Regions from separate parts of the Lysinibacillus sp. JK80 genome, predicted to be linked through region 1. Evidence: riboswitches for the same ligand, from Rfam matches in the RefSeq annotation. Region 1 holds a riboswitch; each other region holds the start of a gene.
The links. Region 1 has a riboswitch for S-adenosylmethionine ahead of metA (homoserine O-acetyltransferase MetA). Riboswitches for the same ligand answer to the same signal wherever they lie in the genome.

Region 1 (8,137 bases):
TTTAAATTTAGTTACTACTGAAATAGTAACTAAATTTATTTGCGCTGTAAACCCCATTTTTTCATTGGCAAATCTTCACATTGGTAGCCTATAATAAAGATAATGGAGGGATTACATGGAGGAATTAATCACCCAGCTGAAAGAAATGGGTTTTACAGAATATGAAGCAAAGGCCTATACGGCACTTGTTCAGCAAAGTCATGTCAGTGCTTATCAGGTTAGTAAAAATTCTGGCATACCACGTGCAAGAGTGTATGATATTTTAAATATCCTTGTAGAAAAGGGCATCGTGTTAAAAGAAGAGACCGCAGAACAAACGACCTATTCGGCAATGCCTGTGTCTGTGTTCTTACAGCAAATGCAACAGCGCTGGGAGTCGAATTTTACGTCTATAAGCGGGAAATTAGAGAAATTAGAGGAAAAAGTACAGGAAGCTGAGCCTAAAGTGGTCATGCTGAAGGGCAAGGAATCCATTATCAACTATTGTCAGTCACTTCTAAAGAAGGCGAAGAAAAAAGTGATGCTGTCGATGTGGGAAGATATGTATGATGCCTTACGTGAAGATTTGCAAGAGGTGGCGCTGCATGTTCCTGTTCATGGCATTACGTTGTATGTAGGAGAGCATCTCGCCTCAATTGACCAGCATAGAGCCACACATTATACAAAAAAAGCGTCTACACCGCATTGGTTTATCTTATCGATAGATGGTCAGGAAATGATTTATGGTCATTCTCCATCTACCCAAGAGACGGCCTTTATCACCAATGATCCGGTTCATATTTATTTGTTAGAGGATTATATATGGCATGATGTGCTCATCAATCGGTTAGTAAAACGTGATGATCAGGAGTTAGAAGACTGGATTGCTAAGGAGCGTAAAGCTTTTTTCTTAGAATAGTCGTATAAGGAAGGGGAGGAACTTGAAAAAATTCGTGTTGCTAGGTTTAATGAGCCTACTAATGCTAGGAGCCTGTAATGCTACACCACCTACCGATCCACCAACGATTCATGAGCTAACGGTTGTCCCAGATAATGTCCAGAAAAATATCGTTTCTAATGACAGAATACAACTATTGCATGAAAAGGATGCTCCATATTACCTTGTTTATTATTCAAAAGGGAATGTATTGGCAAGTATTACAGCTGAGGGAAATAGGCTTATTATCCAGTTAGAAGAAGGCAGCGAGCAAAGGAAAGAGGCTCAACCCTATGTTTTTAAAATCACCGTCAAGAATCCTGAGCTGGATACCATTGATTTGCGAATAAACGGTCAGAGTACGCCAATTGATCGTATGACCATTATGTGATAAAAGAAACCGAAATCCCTTTAGAAATGAGATTTCGGTTTCTTTACGTGATGTCTAATAAAAGACTTTGTCTACGTTATATTTAGAGCGGAAAGTATTAATCGCATATGTTTCGTAAATTTCACGTTCCATTGGATCTTCTACTTCATAGACTTCAATTTTGAACACTTCATCACGATGGTTTTTCATCGGAGATACATTATCCTCGAAATGTTTTTTAATACGTTGACGAATTTTACGTGCTTTCCCAACAAACAATAGCTCATTCTTGTCATTATAGAATAAGAAAATGCCGCCTTTATCACGTGTGATTTTATGGAAGTCAATAAAACCGAAGTAAGGTGTGATTGGCACATCACCTGGTTTTAAATCTTGTTCACGTTGACGGATTACTAGATCTGGTTTTGGAAATTCAATTTTAATCAAACTATTCACGTTCCTCTCCCTTACTAAAAGTATATGGTAACATAATTACGGCATGTTTACCATAAATTTTAAATGTAGAAACCCCACAGATAGCAAGCTTAGTGTACATCAAATGACCAAGAAACATGCGCGTGAATCACAAAATATTCTATGAATTATTGATATTCTAACAAGTTCATGTTACAATTCAAGATAATTAAATAATCTTATCAAGAGAAGCTGAGGGATTTGGCCCGATGACGCTTCAGCAACCTCTAACAATCGTTAGAAAGGTGCTAATTCCAGCAAAGGATTTTTTCCTTTGAGAGATAAGAGTGGACGTGAAAAAAATCCTTCTCATTCTATCTCGTATGGAATGAGGAGGATTTTTTAATTTCGTTGCATTCTACGCAAGCAAGGTTTGCTAAAAGAGAGTGATTATAGAGAGGGGAAAGCAAGATGCCAATTAATATTCCGAAAAATTTACCAGCTGGAGAACATTTACGTGAGGAAAAAATCTTCGTCATGGAAGAAGATCGTGCGAAAACACAGCAAATCCGTCCATTAAATATATTAATATTAAATTTAATGCCTGAAAAAGAAAAAACAGAGCTCCAGTTATTACGTTTATTGGGGAATACACCATTACAAGTGAATATTACCTTTTTGAATACAGCCACACACGAGTCTAAAAATGTGAGTAAATCCCATTTGCAGCTTTTCTACACAACGTTCAATCAGATTCGACACCGACGCTATGATGGTATGATTATAACTGGTGCGCCAGTAGAAAAAATGGCTTTTGAAGAGGTCAACTATTGGCAGGAAATTTCAGAAATTATGGATTGGTCAAAAAAGAATGTGACATCCGTGCTACATATATGTTGGGGGGCACAGGCTGCATTGTATCATCATTATGGCATTGGGAAGGTTGAGCTTTCTGCTAAATGCTCAGGCGTCTATTCCCATGTGATTACAGATTTAACTGTAGATTTGGTACGTGGCTTTAGTGATTTATTTACTGCACCTCATTCACGCTATACATCTGTTTCGATTGACGAGGTTCGCAATCATCCAGATCTACGATTATTATCCTATTCAGAGGATGCTGGGGTATTTATTGTACAATCAAAAGATAATAAAAATATTATGATTACGGGGCATCTAGAGTATGATGCGACAACGCTAGCCGATGAATATAGTCGCGATGTGGCGAAGGGCATAGATATCGCCGTTCCTGTAAACTACTTCCCGAATGACGATCCGACACAAGTGCCGATGAATACATGGCGTGCCCATACGCATCTATTATTCTCTAACTGGTTGAACTACTATGTTTACCAAGAAACACCATATGAATGGGATTTTGTAGATGAAATCGAATATCATATTTAATTAATAAAAAGTCTAATTTCTTTTCTAGCTTAGAAGAAATTAGACTTTTTGATTGTCATCTTCTGTTTCCTGCTGAGGTGTTTCGTTTTTTTGAGCCTTGGATTTACGATTGCGAATAACTACCACAATCAACAAAAGTATGGGTAATAAAATGGTGAAAATAAAGGAAAAGATTGGCCAAATTTCATTATTATAATTAGTAGAATGCACAATATCTGGATGAACAATTTGAGAAAGTCCAATGACAATTATACCCATCGGTATAATAAGCGGACGATGATCCTTAATCTTCAAAATTTGTGCAAGGCCAACAACGGTCGTATAGAAATACATAAATGTACGAATATATATAGACGTAATCCACATAAATGCCATAATGATTTCTATGCGCTGTAAAAAATTCCCTATAGATATTCTTTGCGCTAAGGCATAGCTAGGAAATGTCCTTGATGCAGTGTTTTCAGGACCTAATACAAGAATCGATAGGACAATCAACGTAACTAAGACGATTCCACCAAGGATTGCCCCAATATATAGCCCTTTCTGTGCAGACGGCTGTACATTGACGCCAGTAGGATAGAGCATCAATAATACAATTAATGGAAAGGAAAAGATACTCATAAAGCGTGCAATACTATAAAACATAGATGCTTTGGTCGCTTCTAGTAGAGGCTGAATATTCTCAAATGTAATTTGAGGGGTAATACTAATGACGAAAAAAATAAAAATAAAGATAAACAATGGGAAGAGGATTTCTGCCGAACGGGCAAAGGTCTCAATCCCTAAATAAGCGGCATACATAATAAGGATACTGAACAGTAGGGCAAATGCTAATGTCGGTGTCTCTGGCATAACTTCCGTTTTCATGAAAATACCGATAAAATAAAGTAATTCTCCAGCCGAAAGAAAGGTCATAATCAGGAAACAAATCGCTGTGATTTTCCCGAAAAAACGCCCAAGAATTTTTTCATTGGCCTCGATAAAGTTTAGGGACGGTGTTTGATTGGCCAGTGTTAAAAATAATTTTAGAACCAGTAAACTGAGCAGAACACCAATGCTTGCCGCTATCCAAGCATCTTGCTTAGCGGCACCAGTAATACTCGAAGGGATAATTAAAATCGCTGTACCGATAGAATAGAGAAAGGTAACGATTGTAAACTGTCTTGAACTAATTATCTCTTTTTCCATCAAGCTACCCTCCGTTTCTCAGTCCATCTTTCTATTTTGTGAATGACACAATGTAATCCCTAATCGGTGTGAAGATAAAGGTAATCAAATCTAATGGGCTAGGAATATGGATTTTAAGGGCAATCCCCATATTTAAAGCCGTTCCAATAAATAGCAAAAAGGAGAATACAATAATGGCTTTTCTATCCTGTTGCTTTTTTAGCTTTGGAATAAAAACAAGAGCAACAATGATTGCAATAATCAAGATAGCTACTGCTAGTACCATCTCATTACTCCTCCTTTGGCTTGTTTAATAATGAATTTTGCATCGTACCTGAACCTTGGGTTGTTACCTTTACATGAACAGCCACTGCTAAATCTGGAAAAATGGAAGTCCAGTCATCCTTAATTTTTTTCCACTGCTTTGGATCTGCCCGATGTAGGGCATCCCCAAATCCAAAAACATCGACTTCATATTGCTGTTGAATTTTCTCTACTGTTTTTTCAATGCGGTCATCAATACCCTGGGCTGTTTTTTTATTAACGTAATCAATCGATTTATTTTTGGTAAGATCGATATCACATTCGACCTCTCCAACATTCTGCTCTACATTAATATGGACATCGATTTTCGGTTTCCCGTTTTTAAATGACCCTTTCACCTTTGTAGTGGATTGGGTGATTTCAGTAGACAAGGTCCCTTTATTAGGACAGGCGATGATTTCTATCGTACTTTGAATTTTGTCATTAAGAAAACTAATACTTTTGCTTTCGCTTTCAGTCAGTAGCCCTATATATTTATCCCCTTTAAATACTGCTAAACCTGTATAACGTAATAGCACAGGTGTTTTAACACGTTGCACATTTGTTTGATCTACACCTAATTTCTTATCGCCATGAACTTCAATAGCAGAAATTAACGCCCCTTTATGCTTATTGGTTAACGTATTGACTAATTCATCAATATTAACAGCTATCGTGGAGCCCCAAGCCTTTTCAGAGACATCAAGGGAATTCAAGATTTTATTTGCAGGAACTTTTTCGATGGGTGTTAGTACATTTAATACTTCCTTCGCTGTTGCTTCGTGAGACATAATGACGTCGAAATCCTTACGAAATTCATGGTCCCTTACAATTAAATCAAGTGCATCACTAATGCCTTCTTTCGCGAGATCTTCCCCTAATACAACCACTTGAAGGTGGGCAAAATAAGGTTTTCGAGCTGCAATAGTCGTCATTTTCCGAATGGCTTCAAAGATGGTCTCGCCTCTCGAATGATAGCTAACGACAGGAGAGCGTTGAGTAGAAGCTTGGCGCACTGAGACTTCACTAGGATCAACAATTTGAACTGTAATTTCATATTCCTCATCTATTTTGTCAATGCCAAATGCTACGACTATGGCCAATTCATTTAATTCACGCTTACTCCAGCAGCCACTTAACAGTATTGTGAGGATACATAGTAAGCAAATCCAGTTTATTTTTGCCATATTCCATTCCTCATTTATCCAGTTGTTATTTCCTGCTTTTTACATTGATATATTTATGTCCTCTAACAATATTTTTTTGATTGACCAAACGAGGTCGTGTAAGTAACTTTCTACGCGGGAACAGCACAAACGCATCCTTCTGATCCTGTAATACCAACGGTGCGAATGGGCTTAAATAAGGTACACCAAATGAACGAATGCTACATAGATGAAGAATAATTAGCATAATGCCAAACATTACACCGAATAAACCAAACATAGCAGCTAAAATCATTAATGGGAAACGTAGTACACGAATCGTATTCGATAAGCCATAGGCAGGGAATAGAAAGCTACAAATCGCTGTTAAGGCTACAATAATTACCATTACAGCGGAAACGACGCCTGCATCAACTGCTGCCTGACCAATAACTAAAGTACCTACGATGGATACCGCAGGACCGATTGTTCGAGGCATACGAAGTCCAGCTTCCCTTAAGACCTCAAAGGCAACCTCCATAATAAGCGCTTCTACTACTGCAGGAAAGGGTACGCCTTCCCTTTGTGAAGCAATGCTAATTAACATGGGTGTCGGTAGCATTTCCTGATGAAAGGTAGTAATCGCCACATACAAGGATGGTGCTACTAATGCTAGACTGATACCAAAGAAACGCAAGATACGTACAAGTGAGCTAATCATCCAATGCTGATAATAATCTTCTGCTGATTGTAAAAAGGATGTAAATAGCGCTGGAACGACTAAGACAAAAGGTGTGCCATCAACTAGAATCGCCACTTTGCCATCTAATAATTCACCTGCGATGACATCAGGTCGTTCAGAGTTGTAGACGGTAGGAAACATAGAGTTTTTTGAGTCTTGAATAAAATCCTCAATATAGCCACTTTCCAGAATGCCATCAATATTAATACGATCTAATCGAGCCAATACCTCTGCGACGATTTTGTCACTGGCGATGCCATTTATATACATCACTGCTACATCTGTTTGTGTCACATCTCCGATAACGCGTGATTTTATCCAGAGATTCGGACTTTTTATTTTGCGACGAATGAGCGCTGTATTCGTACGCAAGGTTTCCGTAAAGGATTCCCTCGGTCCGCGAATTACGGATTCCGTCGATGGCTCTGTGACAGCTCGATCCTTGGCACTTCTAGTACTTGTCACAATCCCTTCGGCAAAGCCATCTAATAAAATAACCGTTTCACCATTGAGAATGGCATTGTAGAGTGTTGTGAAATGCTCAATATTCGTCACATCGCCTACCGTTAAATAGGAATTCCGAACATATTGATTAATGGTTGTTATTTCAATATCTTGTTCTTCTTCAATATTTGCCATCAGTTTATCGATAACAGAATCAGAAATAGTCGTTTTATCCGATAAGCCATCAATGGAAATAATGGCGAGGCTATGGGGATCAGTTTCTCCAATCGCAATTTCACGTATGATAATATCATTACTATGCCCTAGTGATTGTTGAATGATTTTTATATTTTTAGATAGGGAAGTATACAATAAATCGTTCGTTGTATGGGATGGGGAGGTCTCGTTATTGTTAGACATGGACATGTGTTTTCCTCCTCAAATGGTCGTTCATTACCTTTAGAATGGACAATTTTTTTGAGAGATAAACGAAAGAGATATGAAAAATCTAGCTATTTGTGGCAATATCACATTCCTTGCAACTTTCGTGTGTCTTGTTTTGTAATAAATAAAAAAACAGTCTGTCCTTTCATGTATGGAAAGGACAGACTGCTTTATGTACGATAGTCGTATTGTAATTCATCATTACTTGTATCAACATCAACATGTAAATTGTGATCGTTAAAGAACCAAAGATCTTTCTCATCAATGTAATAGATAACACCATCAATTTCTGTTTGCACACCTATGGCAATAGGTTCCTCATGTGTCATTCCTAGTGAAAAGCCTTCGTGAAACGGACTTGAGCCACCATAACGTGCATAAAAACGAATTGTATCACCAGGTTCAACTTCCATTTCATGTTTGAACCATTGTAGGGCTTCATCTGTCAATGCAATATTCATTTCAAATGCTCCTCTCTTCCTACAGCCATTTTACCTTTGGTTCGGTGCCGTTTTTAATACGAGCAATATTGGCACGGTGACGATAAATAATAAAGGTAAATAAAAAGGCTACCAAGATGCCTAATGCAAAGTCACCTGTAATAAAATAATAAACGATTGCATAGATAAGCGCTACTAAAGCGGCTATCATTGATGTTAAGCTGACGATTTTTGTGATTTTTAATGTCACAATAAAGGTAATAAATAGTAGGACAAAGAGTGGCCAAGAATAGCCTAATAATACACCAGCTGACGTTGCCACAGCTTTCCCACCACGGAAGTTGG
Region 2 (8,137 bases), 1.8 Mb from region 1:
AGGGTTTGATCTGTAGATCCATCGTTAATAATGATAATTTCAGTTTGAGGATAACGTAAATTCAATAATGAATATACTGTATCTACAACTCCTACTTCTTCATTGTAAGCAGGAACAAGTAACGATACCGGTTTTGAATAAAAGGCATCGATATGTGCATCATCATACTCTGATAGATCAAGACGATAGCGTTTTCTTAAATCCAGCATAGCAATGATGAACATTGTACAATATGAAACAATAACGAACAGCATATAAAATAAAATAATGCCCCCAAAAAACATCATGCAATAATCAATTATTTTCATTTACTTCCCCTCTTTTCTCGCTGCAATTTCTTGGGCCATTTCAATTGCATATTGATCATTTGAGGATTCAATGAATTGCTGTAATTTGGCAATACCATGTCGATCTTCTACAATCGTTTTTGCCGCTTGGGAACGTACCCACCAATTCTCATCTTGAAGAAGCTGCTCTAAATAACTATAAGTGTAAGTAAGCGGTACATGCTTAAAAATTTTGGCAACCATTAACCTGGCTTCCCACATTTCAGAGGTCACAAAAGGGACAAAGGGATCCATCTCATCAATAATTCCTATTTCATATAGCCCTTTTAATGCTCTGATGTTAATTTCCGGTGTATCATGGTGTAATAATTTTTTTAATTCATCTAAATACTCCATATTTCTTTTTACAGCAGCAGTATCAATAACAGCAAATTGCATTTTGGCCGACAAACTATTAAAATCATGGAAAAATCGAATAAATACATTATCATCTAATAAGATAAATAGTCTTCTATATTCACTTTCAGCGTAATTTACATTGGAATTTTTTATTTTCTCCATAAATAAATCTGGTTGGAAAAGCGAGTATATTTTCAATAACTGGAAATGTTCTTCATCTGTAATGTTATTTTTTTCGAATTCTTGGCACTTCGTTAGCAATTCATCTATTTGTAAGTCTGCAATTCGATAGAGGGCATTCATTCGAATACTCCATCGTTTACTGGATAAATCTTTTTCGTAGAATGCTTTTAAATATTGATTGGAGAATTGTTTAATTTTTAGTTCCACCTGTTCATTCCTTATATTCTTTAAATAGGATGAAAAAATTTTTTCAATAGCTTCTACTTGGGCGCTTCCTCTAGGTACCAATACGATACTAAATAATGCGTTATTGAATAAGTAATCATACCAAAGTTGAGAATAATTTTGTAAATAACGGTCACGAACTTTCTCAAAATAGCTTTCACGCTGTCGCTGAACAAGTAAATACATAAAAAAGATAAAGAGTACAACTAATAAAAAGGAAATTATTACCAAAATTGTCGAAACAGTCAGCTTGATCATTGCCAAAACCTCGCAAACGTTCTTTTAATTTTGGCTTCTAGCAAACGTAAATTAAATGGTTTGACAATATATTCATCAACACCGCCCTCATAAGCATTAAGCGCTGCCCCTTCAGAATTGCGTTCTGACATCATATAAATAATAAATTTCTTTTCATTTGGCATATGTCGTAAGATATGCAATATTTCTAAGCCATTTTTTAGCGGTAAAATATCATTCATAAGAATTAGATGCATATGCCCTAATTTATAATCATCCGATTGTAAAAAGCTATAGCCATCCTCATAAACCTTTACATCTAAAGAAAAATAAGGGATATTTATTTGGTTAAGCGTTGACTCTAATACTTGTCTAAAAATTGCGTTTTGCTCAATAATACTAACTTTCACTAATTCAGTTGGTTGCTCACAGTAATCCTTTACCTCTGCTATACTCCATGTTAATTGCTCATCCCCTGATAACATCTGTTTATTTTTATTTAACAGCTCTTCAAAAATAACGTTATTATTTCTTATTTCTGTTATAGAGGCCTTTAATGCAATCTGTTGGAACTTTCGTTCTGCTTTTAAGATGGCAAATATTCGTTTTAAAAACGCCCTAGCTTCTACATCACTACTTTGTAAAAAGAAGATGCCCCAATGATCTCCGTCGGATAATTGAAAAAGCAAGTCTGTCTTGCGTATTTTTGATTGTAAAAACGAGGTAACTTGATCATTCACATTTTCATTCAGTTGTGTAGCATTAGCTGTTTTTAAAAAGACTGCTGTTATAGTAAGGCGTGATCTAATCACACTTTCTCGCCATATTTTAAAGTAGCGCTCTACTTCATGTTCTTGCATGATGTCATGGGTGAATTTTATATCATTCATTAGAATCACTCCATCTAGTTTTTTCTTATTATTACTTTCTATCATTTATTTCGTAGATTAACAACATTACTATAGTAATAAATGTGACTAAACAATAAATAGACGTCATAAAAAATACATAGTTTCTCATCAATTTAACTACAAATAAAAAAGAGTACATAAGTCGTTAAACTTATGTACCCTTTTATAAAATTTTTAATTCTTATTTTACCGGTACTACTGCACCTTTCCACTCTTCTAAAATGAAGTCTTGGATTTCTTTAGATGTTAATACTTCTAATAATTTTTTATTTTCAGGTTTTGATTCATCACCTGCACGTACAGCGATGATGTTAACATATGGAGATTCTTTATCTTCAAGAGAAATAGCATCTTCAATTGGGTTTAAACCGTTATCGATGGCAAAGTTAGAATTGATAAGTACTGCATCGCCTTCATCGTTTTCGTACATTTGTACAAGCATTTCTGGGGCAGTATTTGCATCGAATTTAAAGTTTTTAGGATTTTCTTCAATATCCTTTAATTCTGCTGCTGTTTTATCAATGCCTTCTTTTAATTTGATTAAGCCTTTAGCCTCTAACAATGACAGCATACGACCATGGTCAGATACTGAATTAGAAAGTAAAATTGTTGCGCCTTCAGGCAGGTCTTCTAACGTTTTATATTTTTTAGAGTAAATACCGATTGGTTCAATATGAACGCCACCTGCATTAACGAAATCATAGCCATTGTCTTTAATTTGTAGCTCTAAGTAAGGAATGTGCTGGAAATAGTTTGCATCAATATCTTTTGACTCTAAATCTTGGTTTGGTAGAACATAATCTGTATACGTTTCAATTTCAAGGTCTATGCCTTCTTTAGCTAAGATCGGTTTTGCTTTTTCTAAAATAACTGCGTGCGGTGTATTAGAAGCACCTACTTTTAATGTTACGTTTTCTTTGTTATCTGTTTGATCGCCAGATGCTGATTTTTCATCTTCTTTTTTATCTGTACCGCAAGCTACTAATGCTAGTACAAGTATTGATAAAAATAATCCTGCTAATAACTTTTTCATTTATGACACTCCCTTGTATTTGTTTTAAATATGTTAGCGGTAAAAACCGGAATAACCCCTTTTTCTTGCTAGCGTTTATCAATTTTTTCAGTAATTAAATCACCAATCCATTGAATAATAAATACGACTACTAAGATCAAAATAGTTGCCATTAATGTCACATCTTGGCGATTTCGCTGGAAGCCGTCTAAGAAAGCTAAGTTACCAAGACCACCTGCACCAATAATTCCTGCCATCGCTGTATAACCTACAAGAGCAACAGCCGTTACAGTGATACCAGAAATCAAAGCTGGTAATGATTCCGGAACCAATACTTTCCAAATAATTGTAGAAGTTTTTGCTCCCATTGAACGGGCTGCTTCAATCACACCTTTATCAATTTCACGTAACGCAATTAATACCATACGAGCATAAAACGGTGCTGCACCGATAATTAAAGCAGGTAACGCCGCATTGGCACCGCGAATTGTACCTAGTAAAAACTTCGTAAATGGAATTAATAAAATAATTAATACGATAAATGGAATGGAACGGAAAATATTAACGAGTGATCCTGTTAAAAAGTTAACGATTTTATTTGCCCATAACTGATTGGGGCTAGTTAGAAATAGAACAATACCAATGACTAACCCAAGAATAAATGTCACAACCGTTGATATAGCTGTCATGTATAAAGTTTCATACGTAGCTTGCCACATATTTTCCCAGTCTACATTCGGAAAGAGATTAGTTAGCATTTTCAATCACCTCCGTCTGTACTTCCACTGTATTTAAATAACGAAGGGCTTCAGTGACATTTGTCTGAGAGCCATCAATTTGCACAATCAATGTACCATATGCACCATTTTTTGTTTGTGAAATATTTCCGTGAACAATACTTACTTCTACATCAAATTGTTTCACAAGATGTGAGATGACAGGCTGTTCTGTTTTTTCACCAACAAAAATCAATTTGACAAGTTGTCCAGTTGGATAGTTTGTTTTAATTTGTGCTACCGTATCTTGTGTTTCCTTAGTGTCGGTAATTTGAGATACAAACTTCTTAGTAATAGCCGCCTGTGGGGCTTGGAAGACTTGTAATACCTCACCACGTTCCACAATTTCGCCTGCCTCCATCACCGCTACACGATGACAAATTTTGCGGATGACATGCATTTCGTGGGTAATCAGGACGATTGTTAAGCCTAAGCGTTCATTTATATCTACGAGTAAATCAAGAATGGCATCCGTTGTTTCAGGGTCAAGTGCGGATGTCGCCTCATCACATAGTAAAACCTCTGGATTATTCGCTAATGCACGTGCAATTCCTACACGCTGCTTTTGTCCCCCGGAAAGCTGGGATGGATATGCCTTATCGCGCCCTTCTAAGCCTACAAGGGCAATTAATTCCTTCACACGCGCTTCACGTTGAGCCTTTGGGAAGCCTGCGATTTCTAAAGGGAATGCAATATTTTCGGCAACTGTTCTTGACCAAAGTAAATTAAAATGCTGGAAAATCATACTTACCTTTTGTCTAGCTGCTCTAAGCTTTTGCCCTTTTATCGATGAAAATTCTTGATTGTTCACCGTTACTGTTCCTGCTGTCGGTTTCTCTAAACCGTTTAATAAACGAATCATGGTACTTTTACCAGCACCACTATAGCCGATAATGCCAAAAATTTCACCTTTATTAATAGTAAGGTTGACGTCTTTGACTGCCGTTAATTCGCCATTTGCTGTTTTGTATTTCTTTGTAATATTTTGAAGCTGGATCATAGCGAATACTCCTTTTCTCATATAGAAAACCCCTTCACTCACAGACAAGTAGAAGGGGTCACGTATGATACGTTAAACCGTTCTCTCATCTTTCAAAGAAAAATCTTTGGGTGATTTGGCACCTTTTCACATTGTGATGGTTGCCGGGCTTCATAGGGCACTTCCCTCCGCCACTCTTCATAAGAGTTCGATATATTTAATGTTTTAATAATATATTTGATACTTTACCACGCTAGTAAAGTTCAGTCAATTGATTTTTTTAACAATTCATATAAAAATGGTACGGATTGAAAAGCATAAATCTTTTCTGTCACTTTTCCGCCATCACTGATGAGTAGACAGGGAACACTTTCAATTTGATGCTCATAAGCTATGTGTTCCAAAAAGTTGATATTTGCTTTACCCATTTGTAGCTGTGGCAGTAATTGCTCAATAATGGACATCATTTTAGATGCCACTGCACACGTTCCACACATCGGTGTATATAAATAAAATGCAGTTTTCTCTCCCGACTGTTTAGCCGCTTCCCACTGCTCTATTGACCATTCTTCCATTTACTCACGCAACCTTACAAAATATATTCATTATGGATTGAAAAATGTGCACGCAGTAAAATCATTGCTAGCACTTTTCTTGGTGTCGTTTCTACTTCCTTGTATGTTGGCATTGTGCGCAGATGCTCAGCCTCTGGATAATGTCTGTCCATTAATGCACGTAGCTTATCACCAGAAGTATCTGCATCAAAAAAAGTAAATAGCTCACAGCCCTCATAGGGATCCAGTAGTTCTTCTAATTGATGCACACCAATTGTACCATTCGTACATAGTATTGTAACATTCTCATTCAAAATAGGCTCAATTTGTAGCTTATCTGAGCGCCCTTCTACTATCAAGCATTTTCCCTCGAACATTACGCCACCTCCATTTAGAGATCCCCACTTATAAGTCATTATATAACAAAAAACGCCGGTAGTTTCCGACGTTTTTCGATTATGGCTTGTCTTATTCAGCGATCATTTCTTCGTATTGCTCTGCTGTCATTAGTTTCTCAACTTCTGATGCGTCAGCAGGCTCAACAACGATCATCCATGCTTTTTCATATGGTGATTCATTAACGAATTCTGGGCTATCTTCTAAATCTGCATTTACTTCAACTACAGTACCTGAGATTGGTGCATATAATTCAGAAACAGTTTTTACTGATTCTACGCTACCGAATGGATCATCTGTTTTGATTTCGTCGCCAACTTGTGGAAGCTCAACGAATACGATATCTCCTAATTCAGATTGTGCGAAGTGAGTAATACCAATACGTACTTTTCCATCTTCTACTTTTACCCATTCATGTTCTTCAGAGTATCGTAAGTCTTTAGGTGTGCTCATGCAAAAAACCCCTCCATAAATATGTAATATATTCACTTTCAGTGTGCCATACTTCTCCTATAAATACAAGGTTTAATACGGTTATTTCCAAGCTTGCTCAAAATCTACTTCTTTAAAACCTAAAGTAACTTTTTTTCCATCTGTCACGATGGGACGTTTAATTAACATGCCATCTGAAGCAAGTAGCTCAAGCTGCTCATCCTCCGTCATTTCTGCTAACTTGTCCTTTAAACCAAGCTCACGATATTTCATGCCTGAGGTATTAAAAAATTTCTTCAAAGGCTGTCCACTAGCTTGCCAAATAGCTGTTAATTCTTCTTTAGTGGGAGGTTGCTCTGCGATATGTACCTCTTCATAGGAAACCTCATGCTCATTTAACCACTTCTGTGCCTTTTTACATGTTGTACATTTCGGATAATGGAAAAATTGAATCGTCATTACAATGCTCCTCTTCTGTCTTTTTCTGTAGTATACCATCATAGTTGTTTTCAATGGTGAACTTCACTCTTTTTTGTAAGTTTATCCACCAGTTGTGCAAATTTATCCGCTCCTTTTACAATTATCCATCTCATAAAAAAACCTAGCTATCTTTTGCAGATAGCTAGGTTAAATTTGCACTATTAAACAATATATTTTTCTGCATCAATTAATTTAACGGAAGCCTCACGCTTCTTCGCAATTAAATTATATGGATTATTACGCGTTAGCTTACGCAGTGCAGATAATGTCATACGGGCTGCATCGCCATCCGCTGAAGCAAGAATTGTGTCTTTTGCTTCTTTTTCGATTTCTGCGAATGCTTCTTGGCAGAAAATTTGTGTGTATAGCAATTTTTGATGTGCTTTTTCAGCACCGTCACGAGCAATTGCTTTTTCTGTACGTAAGACAGCTGATTCCATTGCAAATAATTGGTTAGCTATATTCGCAATGTTTACCAATACTTCTTGCTCTTGATCAAGTTTTGCACCAAAGCGTTGTGCTGCTAATCCTGCAGCTAATACAGCAATCTTCTTGGCATTTTTCACTAAATATTTTTCTTGTGCTAACGGCTCTGTACCGATTTCCTCTGGCATTAGCATAAGCAGCTCTTGCTGTAAATTTTGAGCAACTTGTAATAATGGCAGCTCACCTTTTAGAGCCTTTTTCATAAATGTACCAGGTACAATCATGCGGTTAATTTCGTTTGTACCTTCAAAAATTCGATTAATACGAGAATCACGGTAAATACGCTCTACCTCATACTCAGCCATAAAGCCATAACCGCCATGAAGTTGTACTGCTTCATCTGCAATATAGTCTAATGTTTCTGAACCGAATACTTTGGCAATAGAGCATTCAATAGCATATTCAGCAATCGCACCTGCAATCACTTTTCCTTGCTTTTGCTCTTCAGGGCTTAACTGACTTAAGCGGTCCTCAAATAGACCAACCGTACGATAGTTTAATGATTCTGATGCATACAGTTGAGAAGCCATTGTAGATAATTTCTCTTTTGTCAGATTGAAATCAGAAAGCTTTGTTTTAAATTGCTGACGTTGGTTTGTATACTGAATAGCTAACTCCAATGCACGCTTCGATCCGCCAATTGTGCCCACGCCTAGTTTATAACGACCAATGTTTAAAATATTGAACGCAATGATATGACCACGACCAATTTCGCCTAATAGATTTTCTACAGGTACTTCCGCATCTTCCAATACTAATGTACGAGTTGATGATGATTTA
Region 3 (8,137 bases), 1.0 Mb from region 1:
CGAACTTTATAAGTTGTAAACTGCTTTTTGCAAAATTTACAATCCACACTACTTTCATAGTAGTAAATGTTAAATGCCATAAGAATCAACTCCTTTGCGTGCACTAAAATTTTATTTCTTTTGTTCTATTTATACGTAAGATTTTATCGTTCAATGTATTTAAGATATTATCTTTTATTTTAACAATTTTGTGTTCTTTGGTATACTCCTTTAGAATTATTAAATAAAAATATTCAAGGAAATTTTAGTTAAATATTATTATAAATACGCTTGTAATTGTTTTTATCGGTGGTGCAAAAGGAAGTTATATAGTTTGCTTAAAGTTTGTCAAAATACTTTCACATATTTCATGGGAGAAAAATTATAAATTAGTTCTAAATGACTATAAAGGAGGTGCTCAAAATGAAGTATAATATCGTGTTTTTTGATGTAGACGGCACATTGATTAATTACGAGGATGGCTGTGTGGAAGAAAGTACAAAACAAGCTATTCAGCTATTGCAAGAAAAAGGAATCCATCTTGTAGCGGCTACTGGAAGACCCTTATCTATGTGCTATGAGTTAAAAGCACTGGGGATTGAAACCTTTATTACTGCAAATGGGGCCTATGTGAAACATAAGGATCTTGTCATACATAAAACTCCGATTGCCAAAGAAATTGTCCACAATGTACAGGCTTTTGCACAGGAACAGCAGCATAGCCTAACATTTTTTACAGAGGAGTTATCCATGAATAGCATACAAAGTCCAGTAGCTTTAAGAGCGATGCAAGAAACTTTATCTTTAGGGGATTTTCCACTTATAAATGAAAAAATTGTAGATGAAGAGGTTTTTCTCATGTGTCTATATGTGGATGAGCTGGCTGAAAAAAGATATACTAGCCAATTTTCGAATATATTTTTACAGCGTTGGCATCCTTATATTGTGAATGTATTACAGCAGAATGTTTCGAAGTCTATAGCTATTAAAGCGGTGCTTCATCATTTCAATATTGACCCTAAGAATGCGATTGCCTTTGGGGATGGGGATAATGATGTTGACATGTTGGAATATGTAGGAGTAGGAATTGCCATGGGAAATGGTAGTAAAGCTCTAAAAAGTGTTGCGAATTTTGTTACAAAGACATCTACGGATGGCGGTATCAATTTTGCTTTACGTCAGCTTCAAGTCATTTAGAGCGCTGAGGTTACACTATATATAGCAGGTAGATTTTAATAAATTTTAGGTGGGATGATTTATGGCACATCACGTGCAGTCTCTAATTGAACATTACGGATACTTTGGAATTATCGTGATTCTAATTGGAGGTATTGTAGGGGTGCCACTTCCTGATGAGGTGTTTCTAACTTATGTAGGCTATAGTGTTTACCGAGAAAGTCTTGAACATATTCCTGCTTTAGTCAGTGCAATGATTGGTGCGGTTGGAGGCATTACCTTAAGCTACTATATTGGTTATCGTTTTGGCTTACCGTTATTGCAGAAATATGGCCCTAAAATTCATATTACAGAGCAAAAAATTGACTTTACGAAAAAGATGTTTACAAAAATAGGACCTACCCTATTATTAATTGGCTATTTTATCCCCGGGGTACGTCATTTGACAGCGTATATTGCGGCTATTAATAATTATCCTTATAGGAAGTTTGCGCTTTTTGCCTATACAGGGGCATTTATCTGGACGTTCACATTTATATCATTAGGAAAGATGCTTGAAGAGAAATGGCGATTTGTTGGATACTATCTGACTCATTATAGTATCTATCTTATCCTTTTATTTATTGTAGGGATGCTCATTGCTTACTTTTTATTCAAAAAAAGAAATGGACAAACATAAAAGTCGGTATACGCTATACCGACTTTTATGTTATGGCAAAATAGCAAATGAGCGCACAGGGAAGCCAGATGCTTTTTCTGGCTTAGGTACGATATTGAAGATGATAGCGCCTTTCGCAGGTAGCTTGTCTAAATTCGTCATTAGCTCAATTTGATAGGTGTCTTGGTCAAGCACAAAATATTCGCCATCTAGCTTGCCATTTTTACGAAAATCAGCAGCAGAGTCCGTATCGAAAGTTTCATGACCAATTGCGCTTACCTTGCGTTCTTTTAGTAAAAACTGTAAAGCTTCTAAACCCCAGCCAGGGATATGGTTATGTCCATCTGCATCCTTATTACTGAAAGCCTCTTTATCTGGCCAGCGCTTACTCCAATCTGTGCGTAATGCTACAAATGTTCCTGCTTCAATTTCTCCATGCTTGTCCTCAAAATCAAGAATATCTTCAACACTTAATGAAAAATCATGGTTGCTCGCAGCCTCTTGTGATTTATCAATAACAACAAGGGGAAGAACAAGCTCTTTTAGTTCTAATTCTTCTAAGTAGCGAGTATCTCGCACAAAATGAATGGGTGGGTCGATATGTGTGCCATATTGACCAGGGAACGTGAATTGTTGAGCGAAGAAACCGTCCTTATGAGAAAATAACGTTTCAAATTTAGCGTCCTCAAACATAAAAAAATGTGGTGAATTAGGGCCGAATGTATGTGTTAAGTCAACCCACTGTTTGGATTTTAATAATTGCAATGCTTGTAAAAGTTCATTAGACATCGATTTCCCTGCTTTCTGTAAAAATAGTTGTAAATAAAAAGGAGTCCCCTAATAGAAGAGGACTCCTGCTGCAACAACGGTAGTTCTTCTTCTCATCTTCAAGGCTGATCATTTTGCCAATTGGAATTAGCACCATACTGTTAGCTGGTTGCTGAGACTTCATCGGGCCAATCCCTCCGTCTCTCTTGATAAGAAAAGTAATATAAGAATTTTCAGAAATAACAATACAAACACTTTAGCATAGTTTTTTATAGTTTACAAGTTCACTAGGAATTTTCACCAATTCAAATTTAAGGTGACTCCACAACAATCATTATCAATAAGGCGTATTCTAAAACTGTCTGGTGTATAGTTTGTTTCAAATTTCATCGTAATGCCTGTTGATGTGATTAATTTTTCAACCTCTGTTTTATTTGAAAGTTGAGCAGCATTCATTAAATCATGTGCGAATTGTTGGGAGCTATCTATTTTATCCGTAAGTAATTGGGCTTGCTGCATCATCGCCTTTATCCGTGATGCTGAAGCTTTTAATTTGTGTGTATCGACAGGTGGAAAAGGATTATTGGTCGGCATTGCTAGATGTTGCGAAAAGGGTCTAATGGCAAAATGATTAGCGATAGGCGATGTTGGATAATGATAGGGATGCACAAAATACGGATAAGGATTGTAATACAAGGTTATTCCTCCTATCCTATAACTGATATTCTATCTTATGTAGCCAAACGGCTTTCGGTGTTATTAGCAGTGCAATGTTTGTCCTAATCATTTAAAAAGGAAGCTAAAGTAAGCTTCCTTTTAGCCAAGTACATTCAAGACATCATCAATTTTTTTACTATGTGATAAAATGCCATAATTCATCCATGTTAAAAAGTCTACTTCATAGACACAGTTGCTTTTAACGGCAGCTAGGTTTTTCCAAGTAGGAGTTTTTAAAATAGCACGTTCCTCATTTTCATAAATGGAATGTTGTTTATCAAAGGTAATAAATAAATGATCAGCATCTAATTGCAACAATTGAGCAAATGTCAGTTGTGCTTTACGTTGATTGTGCGGAATACTCCATACTAGTGAATGTGGCATTAAACCTAAGTCACGATATAAAATTGGGCCCGTATAGCCACATTCAGGACCCGCGTATAGAGTAATGCCAATGGCTGAAATACGGAGAAATGCTACACTTTGCCCATAAACAGATTTGCTAAGAATTCCTTTTGCTTGTTGTACTTTATCTTCATATTGTAGGATTACGTCTTGCATCAAGGAGGTTTTTCCTGTTAGATCTGCAATTTTAAATAAAGTAGATTGCCAATTCTCTCCAGGGTGTGAAAGATGGCAGACGGGGGCTACTTCATCTAAGTGCTGAAAGGATTCCCAACGCTCTACACCAGAATCTAACATAATTAAAGTTGGCTTATAGTTAAAGAGTCGATCCATTTCTCTATTTTGTACATCGATATCTGGCACTTTCTGTAGACCTAAATAGTCTTGTTTTCCCCATTTTGAATGACTAAATTGAGCAATTGGCGTAATCCCAAGCGCAACAAAGAAATCTTCTAAGAATGGTGCAAATACACGTATATGGCTGCTTTGATTTCTTCGATATTGTCCTGGAGAGATGCCAACATGTTCTTTAAAACGACGATTGAAATAATACTCATTATTAAATCCGACAGACAGGCTAATTTCAAATACTCGATCATTTGTTGTCATTAATAATTGCTTAGCTTTTTCAATACGAAGTTTATTTAAATAGTGAAGAGGAATTTGTCCCGTAATATCTTTAAAAATGCGCGTATAATTCCATCTTGGTACGTCAGCTAGCTGTGCTAGCTGCTCAACCGTCCACTCTTTTTCAAAATGTTTATGTAAATGGTTAATGGACTGCTCAACAGATTGTCGATCATTTTTTTGCATCTGCTTGGGTATGGTTTGATGTAAGAGTAATAACATCAGCTCTTGAAAGTGTACATGCTGTTCAAAAATCGTGTGTTCATCCTCCGCTAACCGGTTCTGATAGATGACTTCTAGCAGTCTATGACATTGTGAAAAGGGGAGAAGATGTCGTTCGCTGATACTTGTAAAATGACTATATGAATTCTGACTATTGCTGAGATTGACAATGTTGAATTGTAATTGATAAAAACAAAGGTGCTCACTTTGAATATGGATACTAACCGTGTTATTTGGCGGAATCAATATGCACTTTTCTTCACTAAAATGAATGATGTCATGATCTATTTCTAGCTTTCCGCTACCATTCATTACGATGAAAAGTGTATAGAAATCACTACTAATCAATAACTTTTTTGATGATTGAATTGAATAAGAGATATTTTGTAACGTATAAACATGTGTTAAGTTACCCATTGATAATTCACCCCTTTTTTGAATTGGCAGAACAACACAAAGAAAGCCCTCATTAAGAGCTTTCTTCATGTTGTTGAAAAAGATCATATGACTAGTAGAAAAAGTCCATTTAGCAAGGCAAGGGGTTGATTTCCGCTCCGCCAGCGTCCTTTCCAGGGGGCGTCTGATGAGCCGCTTCACTCACTTGCGTTCGCTCCAGGGTCTCACCTATGACGCTAAATCTCCTAGGAGTGACGCTGGCTCCACTCCAATCAACCATGCTGCTAACATGTCTTTTCTTCTTTCGAACTAGCAGTAGGGAACAAAAAAGTCTATTAAAGAGAGGATAGGCACTTATTTCAATGTGAAGAAGTGATGAGTGACAACACCTGTCCATTTTCTCCTTCACAAAAGTGCTATTGATTATTTTGTTTTTTAACACTAAGCCAAAGAAAGCCCTCGTTAAGAGCTTTCTTTGGAAAATTATTTGACGAACCATTTCTCTAGATCATCATACTTTAGCAAGTTGGCTGTGATTGCGCCAGATTGCCAATATGTGCGATCAGCAATATAAACATGCCCATTTTTTACAGCAGGGAGTGTTTTCCATAGTGTACTATCTAACCATTTAATGGCTTCTTGGTTTTCTTTAGACTCCCATGTTCCGTTTGAAGGGAAAAGGATGATATGATCCGCATCTAATTCCGTGATAGCCTCTTCTGATAAAACCTCGTGAAACTCTGTCATATCACGGGCTAATGGGTGTGGTGTTAAGCCTGTCTCTGTGTAAATATAGCCAGAGTAGCGATTTTTAATGCCAAATAACGCTAATGTATTATCTGCTACATTTAGTCGTACAACAGCAACTGTTTCGTCTCCAATTGATTCATCTAGTTTTGCTTTTAAATCGGAAACACGTTGCTCATATCGATCAACCATTTCTTTTGCTTTATCGGAAATATTTAAAACATCAGCTATTGTTTTTGCAATTTCACGTGGATCTTGTAGAATATCTTCTTTCAAGCGGTAAGTAGGCGCTACCTTTGAGTATTCATCATACTTTGCCTTGTCCGCGGCACCATCTACAATGATTAAATCAGGCTTGGCTTGTAATAATGTTTCCATGCTACCAGTAATGTCGAACTCAGGAACATCTAATCCTAAATAGTCCTGTTTTCCCCAAGATGGGTGATACCATTGCACAACGGGTTTTACATCCAAAGCAGTTAAATAGTCTTCCAAATAGATAGCAGCTACACGCTGTGGATTTGTAGGAATTTCTACTTTTCCAAACTCGTCTTCTACAATTCTTGTATCTTTAGATGATTGTTCTTCTGTAGCTGTATCCTCTTTTACTTCATTTGAGCCACAGGCACCTAATACGAATATAAGTGCAAAGAAAACTACAAATGAAAAATATCGACCTCTACGCATTTTATTCACTCCTATAGATTTACTAAAACAGTAATGGTATTCCCTCAAATTAGAATGATAATCATTCTCGTTTGTTTCAAGTAAATTATAGGATACTACATATCAACAAACAATACACATTCTCTACTACTTTTTTATACAAAATGAAATTCAGAGAGTTATTGTTTTTTGTTATCGAAAAGTAACCATAAAAGTGTAACAATTGCTGCTAGCATAACCATCAGGAATCCGTATATAGGCGTATGCGCCAACGATTGGTGGCGAATAATAAAGCCTCCGATATATGAGCCTAAAAATATGCCAATGTTGAAAGCAGAAATATTCAATGCTGAGGCCATTGAAATTGCTGATGGTATATATTTTTCAGATAGTAGAACAGCATATAGCTGCAATCCTGGGACATTCATAAACATGAACAATCCCATTGTCAGCACCATTATTAATCCCATAATAGGTGATTCAAGAGTAAAGCCAATGCCAAGCAATGCCAATGCAAGTCCAACAAAAATAATAAAGATGGAACGTAGTGGATTATGATTAGCAAAATGACCTCCAAGAGTATTACCGATAGCTACACAAATACCATAGACAACTAGAATAATGACGACTGTATGTGGGGAATACCCCATATATTGCTCTAAAATAGGTGAAACATATGTGTAGACAACAAAAGCACCGCCGTATCCAATTGCGGTAATGAATAGTATTAAGATCATTCGAATATTGCCTAATACTTTGCCAATATCACGGATAGAGATGGGATTGCCTTTCGATAATTGGCTAGGTACTAAAAATGCATTACTAATTAAACCGACAATTCCAATGACAACAATAAAAATGAATGACATACGCCAATCTGTTACTTGTCCAATAAATGTACCGAGTGGGACACCTGTTACAGTAGCTAATGTTAAGCCAGTAAACATAAAGGCGATAGCACTTGCTCGTTTATTTGGTTCCACTACATCTGCTGCTATAACAGAAGCGATGGACATAAACACACCATGTGCTAATGCTGAAATAATACGTCCGATTAATAGTAATGCGAAATTAGGAGCTAAAGCGACTGCTAGGTTACCCACTATAAAAATGGACATGACAAGCAATAATACGGTTTTTCGACTAAGGCGGGATGTTAAAGCTGTTAGTAAGGGAGCCCCAACAGTTACCCCTAGTGCATATATAGAAACGGTTAAGCCAGCTGTGCTAAGAGAAATACCAAAGTCATCTGTAATTAATGGTAAAAGTCCGACACTGATAAATTCAGTGGACCCTATACCAAATGCACTGATAGCAAGTGCTAGTAAGGTAAGTTTAGCATTTGGCTTTTTTGATTTTGACATTTTACTACTATCTCCTTTGATTTTTTTTATTATGTGTAGTAATATTCATACATACCAAAAAGATATGTAGAGTACTTTTAGTTACTTTTGGATATAACAGGAGGTTTACGATGCAAAAAGTTTATAATATTGGTGTTGAAGCTACACTAGAAGTTATTGGTGGTAAATGGAAACCAGTTATTCTTTGTCATTTAAACCACCATGGTAAAATTCGAACAAACGAATTTCGACGATTGATTCCAGGTATTTCACAAAAAATGCTCACAAACCAATTAAGGGAACTGGAGCAGGCTGGGTTAATCAATCGAAAGGTCTTCAATCAAGTACCACCAAAAGTTGAATATTCATTAACAGCCTATGGACAAGGAATGGAACCAATTCTGAACATGCTTTGTACGTGGGGTGAAAAACA
Region 4 (8,137 bases), 1.9 Mb from region 1:
AACTGTAAAATTCTATACTTTTGTTTTATACATAATGTAAAATAGACTAAATATTCTTAAAATAATTTTTAAACGATTTTATGAGTAAATTTTTAGCGCCAAGCAGAAATTATTGAATTCCAACCACAGACACGCATGTCAAAAGGAGGGGCAAAAATGAGCCCATTTCAACTAAAAGTACTAGACGTTTTACAGAATAAATATTTTCAAAATGCAGAGGTAGTTGCAGGTCATGAGGGATTAACAAGGAGCGTTAAATGGGCACATGTACTAGAAATCATACATGTTGATAATTTTTTAGTTGGTGAAGAGTTAGTATTAACTACAGGGCTTAGTCTCCAACATAGTATTGAGGACTTTGTATCCTTTATAGAAGCCATCATTCAAAAAAATTGTGCAGCACTTTGTATTGAATATGGCACCTCTATTCAAGCAGTACCTGAAGCGATTTTAACACTTGCCAACCGCCACCAGTTTCCTATTATTGTTTTCCATGAAGCAGTTCCTTTTGTTCGTATTACACAGGATTTACATAGTCAAATTATCAATCAGCAATATCTATTGATTTCTTCACTAGAAGCTTACTCACAAACATTGAACAAAAATGCAGTATTGGGACAAAATACGGACGATATTTTACAAAATATGTTTAATGAATTGAAAATACAAATTATGTTTTCCATTAAGGGAAGAGAACCTGTCTTTTTCCCGAATATGGCTCATAAAAAGCGGCAGCAATTCCTAACATTGAATACATCGTCTCAGCAATTTAAACATGAGCCTATTTTTCTATTTGATCAACATTATGCCGATTTATCAATTTATCGAGAAGATGGGCTTTTCTCCGAATTTGAATTATTAATATTAGATCGCACGGCAACAGCGTTGGCACAGCTTTTAATGCGAGAGTTCTATATTGAGGAAAAAAAGAATATTGAGGATGCTTCGATTTTAGCTGATTGGATTGATCAAAAACTATCTAAGGAGGAAATCTATAAATTTATCGTTACACATTATACTAACTATACACAATCCAGTGGCACTGTCTTTATTTTGGCTTCTCCTAATACCTTGACAAAGGCACAGGAGGATGTAGTCTATAGTAAGCTTTATTATCGTAATCTCTTTGAGCAACATGGCTTTATTCCATTTTTATTTGAAAGAAAAAGCTATGTTATTTTTATTTTACTGCATACAAAAGATAGTAAAGCCATTCGTGATATGTTAAACAACATGTTTTCCTCTTTGGTCAAAACTGAATTTTATAAAAAGCAGCAGGCACAAGGTTATCAGATAGCTATTGGGAAGGTCGTTTGTGATGTGGATAAAATTCCTAAAAGCTATCAAACTGCACTGGAAACCTTATATATTTGTCGAAAAGTACAAACGTCCTCGTTCTTTTATGATGATCTGCATTTATATCATTTAATCTATAAATTACAAATGCAGGTGGATTTACAGGAAGTGATTTACGACTATTTACAGCCCGTTATTGAATACGATGAAAAATATAATAGTAAGCTTCTCGAAACATTGCAGGTGTATTTACAAACAAATGGCTCTAAACAGCAAACAGCGAATCAATTGTTTATTGTTCGTCAAACACTCTATCACCGCTTAAAAAAGCTTGAAAGTTTACTTGGTAAAAATTTTATGAACGGGCATAACCGCATTACACTTGAATTTATGCTACTAGCCAATTCATTAATCGAGGATAAGAGCTAGAAAAAAGTTGGCACGCTTAAAAGGTTAACTCCCCTCCTAAGCGTGCCCTTTATTACCCTTTCACAACTACATCGTGATACAGTCCTGGTCTACGATCATCGTAAACAGGAATTCTTCCACGTACTTCATCGACAATAGAAAAGTCTACATCGATCACTGCTACTTCCTCATCCTCAGCACCTACCCATAATACTTCTCCCCAAGGCTGAATAATCATAGACTGCCCATTAAAATTTTCTACCTTTTTCGAAATACGATTTACTGCAATGACAAAGCATTGATTTTCAATTGCACGAGCCTGTAGCAACGTTTTCCAATGGTCAATCCTTGGAGTTGGCCACTGCGCTGGTACAAATAATACCTTTGCTCCTTGTAATGCATGTGCACGTAACCATTCTGGGAAGCGAATATCATAGCAAATGACACCAGCAGCTTCAATATCATCTAAAGCAAAACGATTCATTTCATCCCCTGCTTCCAAGTAAAGATGCTCGTCCATTAAACGGAAAAGATGTGCCTTGCTATATTCCCCAACAAGTTCTCCATTACGATCAAAGGTATACATCGTATTATAAAATTTATCGCCTTTCTTTGTTGAAACAGAGCCCCCTACAATATGTACATCAAGTTCCTTAGCAAGTTTAGCCAAAAAGGCCTTTGTCCGCTCACCATTGATATCTGCTAGCTCAGGCAGTTTCTCTAAAGCATAGCCTGTATTCCACATTTCAGGTAACACTATGATTTCTGCCCCATTTTTTGCAGCTTCACGAATCTTATCCTCGGCACGTTCAAAATTTTCTTCAACTTTGCCAAAGCCAACATTTAATTGAATACAACCGATTTTCATCTCTATTCCTCCTCTAGACAATTAACAGAAAAAGTAATACTATTTGCTTCATATTCTTCAATAATAATTATTATATTCTGAAAAAGGTGATCATGCATGGAATTCTCTAAAAAACTACAGCAACTACCCACTCAATTTTTTGCAGCACTCGTTCAAAAAGTAAACTTGGCTCTAGAAGAAGGGCGTGATGTCATTAACCTTGGGCAAGGAAATCCCGATCAGCCAACGCCTATTCACATCATTCAAGCATTACAGGAAGCAGCTGAAAATCCTCAAAACCACAAATATTCACCATTTAGAGGTCTCGCTGAATTACGCCAAGCTGCTGCGGACTTTTATCAACGTGAATATCAGGTAGAACTAAATCCAGATACAGAGGTAGCGATTCTTGGTGGAACAAAAATTGGTCTAGTTGAGCTACCTTTAGCTGTGTTAAACCCTGGTGACACGATGCTCTTACCAGATCCTGGCTATCCAGATTACCTATCAGGTGTTGTACTAGGAGACGTCAATTTTGAAGTAATGCCCCTTTTTGCTGAAAATGATTTCTTACCTGATTATCATGCATTACCTGATGAAGTGAAAGAAAAAGCAAAGCTTCTTTACTTAAATTACCCGAACAACCCTACAGGTGGTACAGCATCACTTGCGTTTTTTGAAGAGACCGTTCGCTTTGCGAAGGAGCACAATATTATCGTATCACATGATTTTGCTTATGGGGCAATAGGATTTGACGGTAATAAACCAGTTAGCTTCCTTCAAGCAAAGGGTGCAAAAGAAGTAGGAGTTGAAATGTATACATTATCGAAAACCTATAATATGGCTGGCTGGCGTATAGGCTTCGCTGTAGGGAATGCCGAGATTATTGCTGCTATTAATCTAATCCAGGATCATCTGTTTTGTAGTCAATTCCCTGCCATTCAACAAGCCGCAGCAGTAGCACTGACGGCTTCCCAACAATGTGCATGTGAACTACGAGCTACTTATGAGCGTCGCCGCAATGTACTCATTGAAGAAGCTCGAAGAATTGGCTGGCATGTTACGGCTCCAAAAGGCTCCTTCTTCGCATGGCTCCCTGTACCATTAGGCTATACAAGTGAACAGTTTGCTGATCTTTTGCTCGAAAAAGCTGATATCGCTGTAGCAGCAGGTAATGGCTTCGGTCAATATGGTGAAGGCTATGTTCGCGTAGGATTGCTGGTTAGTGAGGAGCGCTTACGTGAAGCAATCCATAGAATCGAGCAATTACAATTGTTTAAAAGATAATGACGCCATATCCTGTAGCTATCCCTAGCTACAGGATTATTACTATTATTCAATTTTCCTTGGTTGCCCTAAACCATTTTCTAATGGATAAAATTGAACATGACCTGTTTCATCATCCCATTTTCGAATATGTTGAATCCCTTGTACCTCTGCCAACACGATATCAGCAGTAATAACAGGGTTGCCCCCTTTTATTAAATGCCCACCTGATACAACACCCCATTGATCGCTCATAGAACCATGGAAATGTGTCTCATATCCACCATCTCGCTTACACACCACACCTGAACCTTGAATAAATTCTAATGGTCCCTCTTTTTCAATCACATCACTAAAACGAACTTGAATTTGAACTGTTGCATCTGGCACTAAATAAACAAAGCTACTTTTTTGAAAGCTGCCAATACAGCTTACAATTGTTGCTGACTCTATACTATTCTCTTCGCAAAGCGCTTCAATCCCTTCAATGATATCTGTTCCCGTTAGAAAACGAGCACTAATAACCTTACCAAATGAACCTATACCATAATTAACTCTTACAGACATTGTTATCCCTCTTTTGCGTCGAAATATTATAATTATATAAAAAATTTAAAAATTATTTATTGACTTACTATACCCTATAAATTATATTAGTTCTATCGGAATTACAAAAAAATATTATAAATCTCTTATCAAGAGTAGCTGAGGGACTGGCCCTATGAAGCTCGGCAACCTCCTTTTTAAAGGAAGGTGCTAAATCCTGCAAACGATCTTCGTTTGATAGATAAGAGAGGACATCTTTTCATGAGCCTCTCTTAATTTGTAAGAGAGTTTTTTTATTTTCAAAAAACCGATAAAAACAATCTTGGAGGTATTTTCATGAAAAAGAAAAATAAATTTTTAGTAGGTTTAGCAAGTTTAACATTAGTAGCGGCTTTAGCAGGCTGTGGCTCTAAAGAAGATAGTAAAAGCCAAGCTGAAGGAATTGATGAAAAGAAAATCGTTGTAGGCGTCACTTCTGGTCCACACGAACAAATTGCAGAAGTAGCCGCTAAAGTAGCAAAAGAAAATGGGCTAAAAGTTGAACTAAAATCATTTTCTGACTATGTTTTACCTAATACATCCTTAGCTGAAGGTGATCTTGATGCGAACAGCTATCAACACGAGCCTTTCCTAGATACATTTAATAAAGACCATGATACAGATTTAGTACCAGTGGGCAAGACGATTTTAAATCCAATGGGTATCTACTCTGAAAAATATAAATCCTTTGATGACATTCCTGACGGTGCAACGTTTGGCCTACCAAATGACCCAACGAATGGAGCACGTGCCCTCTTTGTTTTACAGGAAGCTGGCTATATTAAGTTAAAAGAGGGTGCAGACTTAACAGCCTCGATCCGTGATGTAGAAGAAAACATAAAGAATTTAAAATTCATTGAATTAGAGGCAGCTCAAATTCCTAAACAACTTAGTGAAGTAGATGTAGCAGCTATTAATACAAACTTTGCACTAGAGGCTGGCATTAACCCTAAAGATGACTCTATTTTATTGGAATCTACTGATTCTCCATACGTGAACTATATTGTTGTACGTGCTGAAAATGAAAATGATCCAACAATTAAAAAGTTCGTTGAGGCTTACCAATCTGACGAAGTGCGTCAATTCATCGAAGAGGAATTCAAAGGTTCTGTAATCCCTAGCTGGTAATATGTTCAGAAAGCTTCTATAAAGCCGAAGAATCTGCTGAAATTCCCCAATGGGAAGACGAGCAGATTCTTGCTTTTTAGAAGGTTGAGAAAGGAGCAAACAATCGCATGATTCAATTACAAAATATCTCAAAAGAATTTAAATCGAAAAAAGGCATCATAAAAGCTGTGGATGGCATCAACCTTCACGTAAAAAGGGGACAAATTCATGGTGTAATCGGCTATAGTGGTGCTGGTAAAAGTACACTCATTCGTTGCGTTAATCTACTAGAACGTCCTACAGCAGGAAAAGTAGTGATAGACAATGTAGACATTACGACCCTTTCTCTTCACGAATTACGTCAAACACGCCAAAAAATCGGGATGATCTTCCAGCACTTTAATCTCTTAAAAACAGCAACAGTTTACAATAATATTGCAGTTCCCTTAAAGCTACTAGGCTATAAAGAGGCGGAAGTAAAAAACCGAGTAGCTAAGTATGCTGAAATTGTCGGTTTAACAGATAAACTAGATAGTTACCCAAATCAACTTTCAGGTGGTCAAAAACAGCGTGTGGCTATTGCACGTGCCTTAGCACAGGAACCAGAGATTTTACTTAGTGACGAAGCAACAAGTGCACTTGATCCTGAGACAACGGAAGCCATTCTTGAATTGTTGTTAAAAATTAATCGTGAATTAGGCATTACGATTCTGCTCATCACACATGAAATGAATGTAATTCAAAAAATTTGCGATGAGGTTTCTGTTCTAGAATCAGGGAAAGTTGTGGAATTTGGCACAGCGATTGAACTTTTTGCGAAACCGAAGCACCCTACAACGCGAAAGTTTTTGAATACAATTTCACAACGTAATTTATCCCCTTCTCTTATTGAGCAATTAAATGTTTCAGGAAGTGTAATCCGTTTAACATTCCTTGGTGAAAGTACTGGTAAGCCATTATTAGCAGAAGTCACTAAGGTATATGATGTGCAACCAAATATTTTAACAGCTAATATTATTGAATTAAAAAACGGTATTGTCGGCAATATTGTGGTGCATTTACATGGCGAAACGCAGATTGTCCAAAAGGCGTTAACGTATTTTTCAGAAAATGGCGTGGCAGTGGAAGAATTAGGAGGTGCGTTCAATGAGTAGTATCCAAAGCTTCTTTACAGATTGGTCAGATGTTATTGGCAAAGCAATTATCGAAACATTTCAAATGGTCGGAATTTCATTATTTTTCTCCATTCTGATTGGCATTCCATTAGGGCTATTAATCGTTTTAACACGACCAGGACAATCCTTTGAAAATAAATTTTTCTATCAGTTTTTTAATCTATTTATCAATATTGTTCGCTCTGTTCCATTTATCATTTTACTATTCTTCATCTTACCTTTTACCAAGTTAATTGTAGGTACAACAATTGGTGTTAAAGGTGTAATCGTTCCACTAGTTGTTTACACAGCTCCTTATATTGCACGACTGATGGAGTCTGCGCTTTTAGAAGTGGATTCCGGAGTAGTAGAAGCCTACACAGCCATGGGTATTAAACGTCGCCATATCATTTGGCATGTCCTATTACGTGAAGCGCGACCATCTATTATTTTAGGCTTAACAATTGCCACAATAGGATTAATTGGTGCAACAGCAATGGCAGGAATGGTTGGTGCTGGCGGTTTAGGTGACCTTGCCTATCGTTATGGTCATTTGCGCTATGAGGTTGATGTGATGTATGCAACTGTCTTTATCTTAATCATCCTTGTGCAGAGCATTCAATCCATTGGTAACCGCTTCGCCGCGAAGTTGAAAAAAGATTAAGAGGAGAATGAAGATGACAAACGAAATTTATGTAGAGAAAAATGGCTATATTGCAACGTTAGTATTAAACCGCCCGGATAAACGGAATTCTTTATCAAGGGCAATGTTTCAAGCCATAGTAGACCAACTAGAGCTGCTCCGTATAGATTCTTCCATCAAACTTTTAATTGTTCGCGGTGTCAATGAAGTAGCCTTTTCTTCCGGTGCAGATATTAGCGAGTTTTTAGATGTTCGTTATGCTACAGACAATGCTAAAGCCTATAATGAATTGGCTCTAAAGGCGATCGATGCTCTCTATAAATTTCCACACCCGACAATTGCTATGATTCAGGGCTTAGCAATTGGTGGTGGCTTAGAGTTAGCAAATGCTTGTGATTTTAGAATAGCAACGCCTAAGAGTAAGCTAGGCATTACCGCTGCAAACATAGGTATTGTCTATAATTTAGAAAGCACGAAACGTCTCATCAATATTGTTGGTGTCGCTAAGGCAAAGGAAATTTTGTACACAGCAACTATTTTTACAGCTGAAGAAGGAAAAAATATTGGTTTAATCACGGCCCTACACGAACCAGAGGAAATTGATGAGGCGACATTGCAATTCGCTGAACATTTATTAAGTAAATCATCCATTGCAAACGCAGGCATCAAAAAAATTATCCAAGCAATTGTTGATGGTGAAATTGAAGAAAACGATGAGCTGGCACAGTTAGTTTTGGATTCATTTAGTTCAGACGATTATAACGAAGGTATTCAAGCCTTTTTAAATAAAAGAAAGCCTATTTTCAATAAATAAGTGAGGTAGTAACGATG

Region 2: linked by a shared signal. The riboswitch ahead of HXV90_RS18150 (methionine ABC transporter ATP-binding protein) and the one ahead of metA (homoserine O-acetyltransferase MetA) in region 1 are both predicted to bind S-adenosylmethionine.
Region 3: linked by a shared signal. The riboswitch ahead of HXV90_RS21715 (cyclase family protein) and the one ahead of metA (homoserine O-acetyltransferase MetA) in region 1 are both predicted to bind S-adenosylmethionine.
Region 4: linked by a shared signal. The riboswitch ahead of HXV90_RS13095 (MetQ/NlpA family ABC transporter substrate-binding protein) and the one ahead of metA (homoserine O-acetyltransferase MetA) in region 1 are both predicted to bind S-adenosylmethionine.

The regions. Positions count from the first base shown of each region.
Region 1 covers NZ_CP058997.1:698,945-707,081, forward strand. The annotation lists gene HXV90_RS03660 (TrmB family transcriptional regulator) at 116-898, shown strand; gene HXV90_RS03665 (hypothetical protein) at 921-1,307, shown strand; gene HXV90_RS03670 (nucleotide excision repair endonuclease) at 1,362-1,733, opposite strand; SAM riboswitch class I at 1,937-2,048, shown strand; gene metA (homoserine O-acetyltransferase MetA) at 2,172-3,107, shown strand; gene HXV90_RS03680 (GerAB/ArcD/ProY family transporter) at 3,147-4,295, opposite strand; gene HXV90_RS03685 (hypothetical protein) at 4,327-4,560, opposite strand; gene HXV90_RS03690 (Ger(x)C family spore germination protein) at 4,565-5,764, opposite strand; gene HXV90_RS03695 (spore germination protein) at 5,790-7,334, opposite strand; gene HXV90_RS03700 (HesB/YadR/YfhF family protein) at 7,523-7,813, opposite strand; gene plsY (glycerol-3-phosphate 1-O-acyltransferase PlsY) at 7,833-8,137, opposite strand, start outside.
Region 2 covers NZ_CP058997.1:3,602,706-3,610,842, forward strand. The annotation lists gene HXV90_RS18125 (glycosyltransferase family 2 protein) at 1-308, opposite strand, end outside; gene HXV90_RS18130 (HEAT repeat domain-containing protein) at 309-1,352, opposite strand; gene HXV90_RS18135 (response regulator) at 1,349-2,221, opposite strand; gene HXV90_RS18140 (MetQ/NlpA family ABC transporter substrate-binding protein) at 2,424-3,275, opposite strand; gene HXV90_RS18145 (methionine ABC transporter permease) at 3,344-4,012, opposite strand; gene HXV90_RS18150 (methionine ABC transporter ATP-binding protein) at 4,002-5,030, opposite strand; SAM riboswitch class I at 5,113-5,216, opposite strand; gene HXV90_RS18155 (thioredoxin family protein) at 5,273-5,584, opposite strand; gene HXV90_RS18160 (toprim domain-containing protein) at 5,599-5,940, opposite strand; gene gcvH (glycine cleavage system protein GcvH) at 6,032-6,412, opposite strand; gene HXV90_RS18170 (arsenate reductase family protein) at 6,494-6,850, opposite strand; gene HXV90_RS18175 (acyl-CoA dehydrogenase family protein) at 7,033-8,137, opposite strand, start outside.
Region 3 covers NZ_CP058997.1:4,319,901-4,328,037, reverse strand. The annotation lists gene HXV90_RS21730 (DUF2225 domain-containing protein) at 1-80, opposite strand, end outside; gene HXV90_RS21725 (Cof-type HAD-IIB family hydrolase) at 403-1,176, shown strand; gene HXV90_RS21720 (DedA family protein) at 1,238-1,834, shown strand; gene HXV90_RS21715 (cyclase family protein) at 1,865-2,602, opposite strand; SAM riboswitch class I at 2,692-2,797, opposite strand; gene HXV90_RS21710 (YuzC family spore coat inner layer protein) at 2,879-3,277, opposite strand; gene HXV90_RS21705 (helix-turn-helix domain-containing protein) at 3,398-4,969, opposite strand; gene HXV90_RS21700 (ABC transporter substrate-binding protein) at 5,432-6,382, opposite strand; gene HXV90_RS21695 (MFS transporter) at 6,541-7,725, opposite strand; gene HXV90_RS21690 (winged helix-turn-helix transcriptional regulator) at 7,836-8,137, shown strand, end outside.
Region 4 covers NZ_CP058997.1:2,564,001-2,572,137, forward strand. The annotation lists gene HXV90_RS13075 (PucR family transcriptional regulator) at 157-1,725, shown strand; gene HXV90_RS13080 (carbon-nitrogen family hydrolase) at 1,778-2,572, opposite strand; gene HXV90_RS13085 (pyridoxal phosphate-dependent aminotransferase) at 2,669-3,838, shown strand; gene HXV90_RS13090 (PPC domain-containing DNA-binding protein) at 3,884-4,384, opposite strand; SAM riboswitch class I at 4,507-4,611, shown strand; gene HXV90_RS13095 (MetQ/NlpA family ABC transporter substrate-binding protein) at 4,700-5,530, shown strand; gene HXV90_RS13100 (methionine ABC transporter ATP-binding protein) at 5,638-6,663, shown strand; gene HXV90_RS13105 (methionine ABC transporter permease) at 6,656-7,327, shown strand; gene HXV90_RS13110 (enoyl-CoA hydratase/isomerase family protein) at 7,341-8,120, shown strand; gene HXV90_RS13115 (alpha-hydroxy acid oxidase) at 8,135-8,137, shown strand, end outside.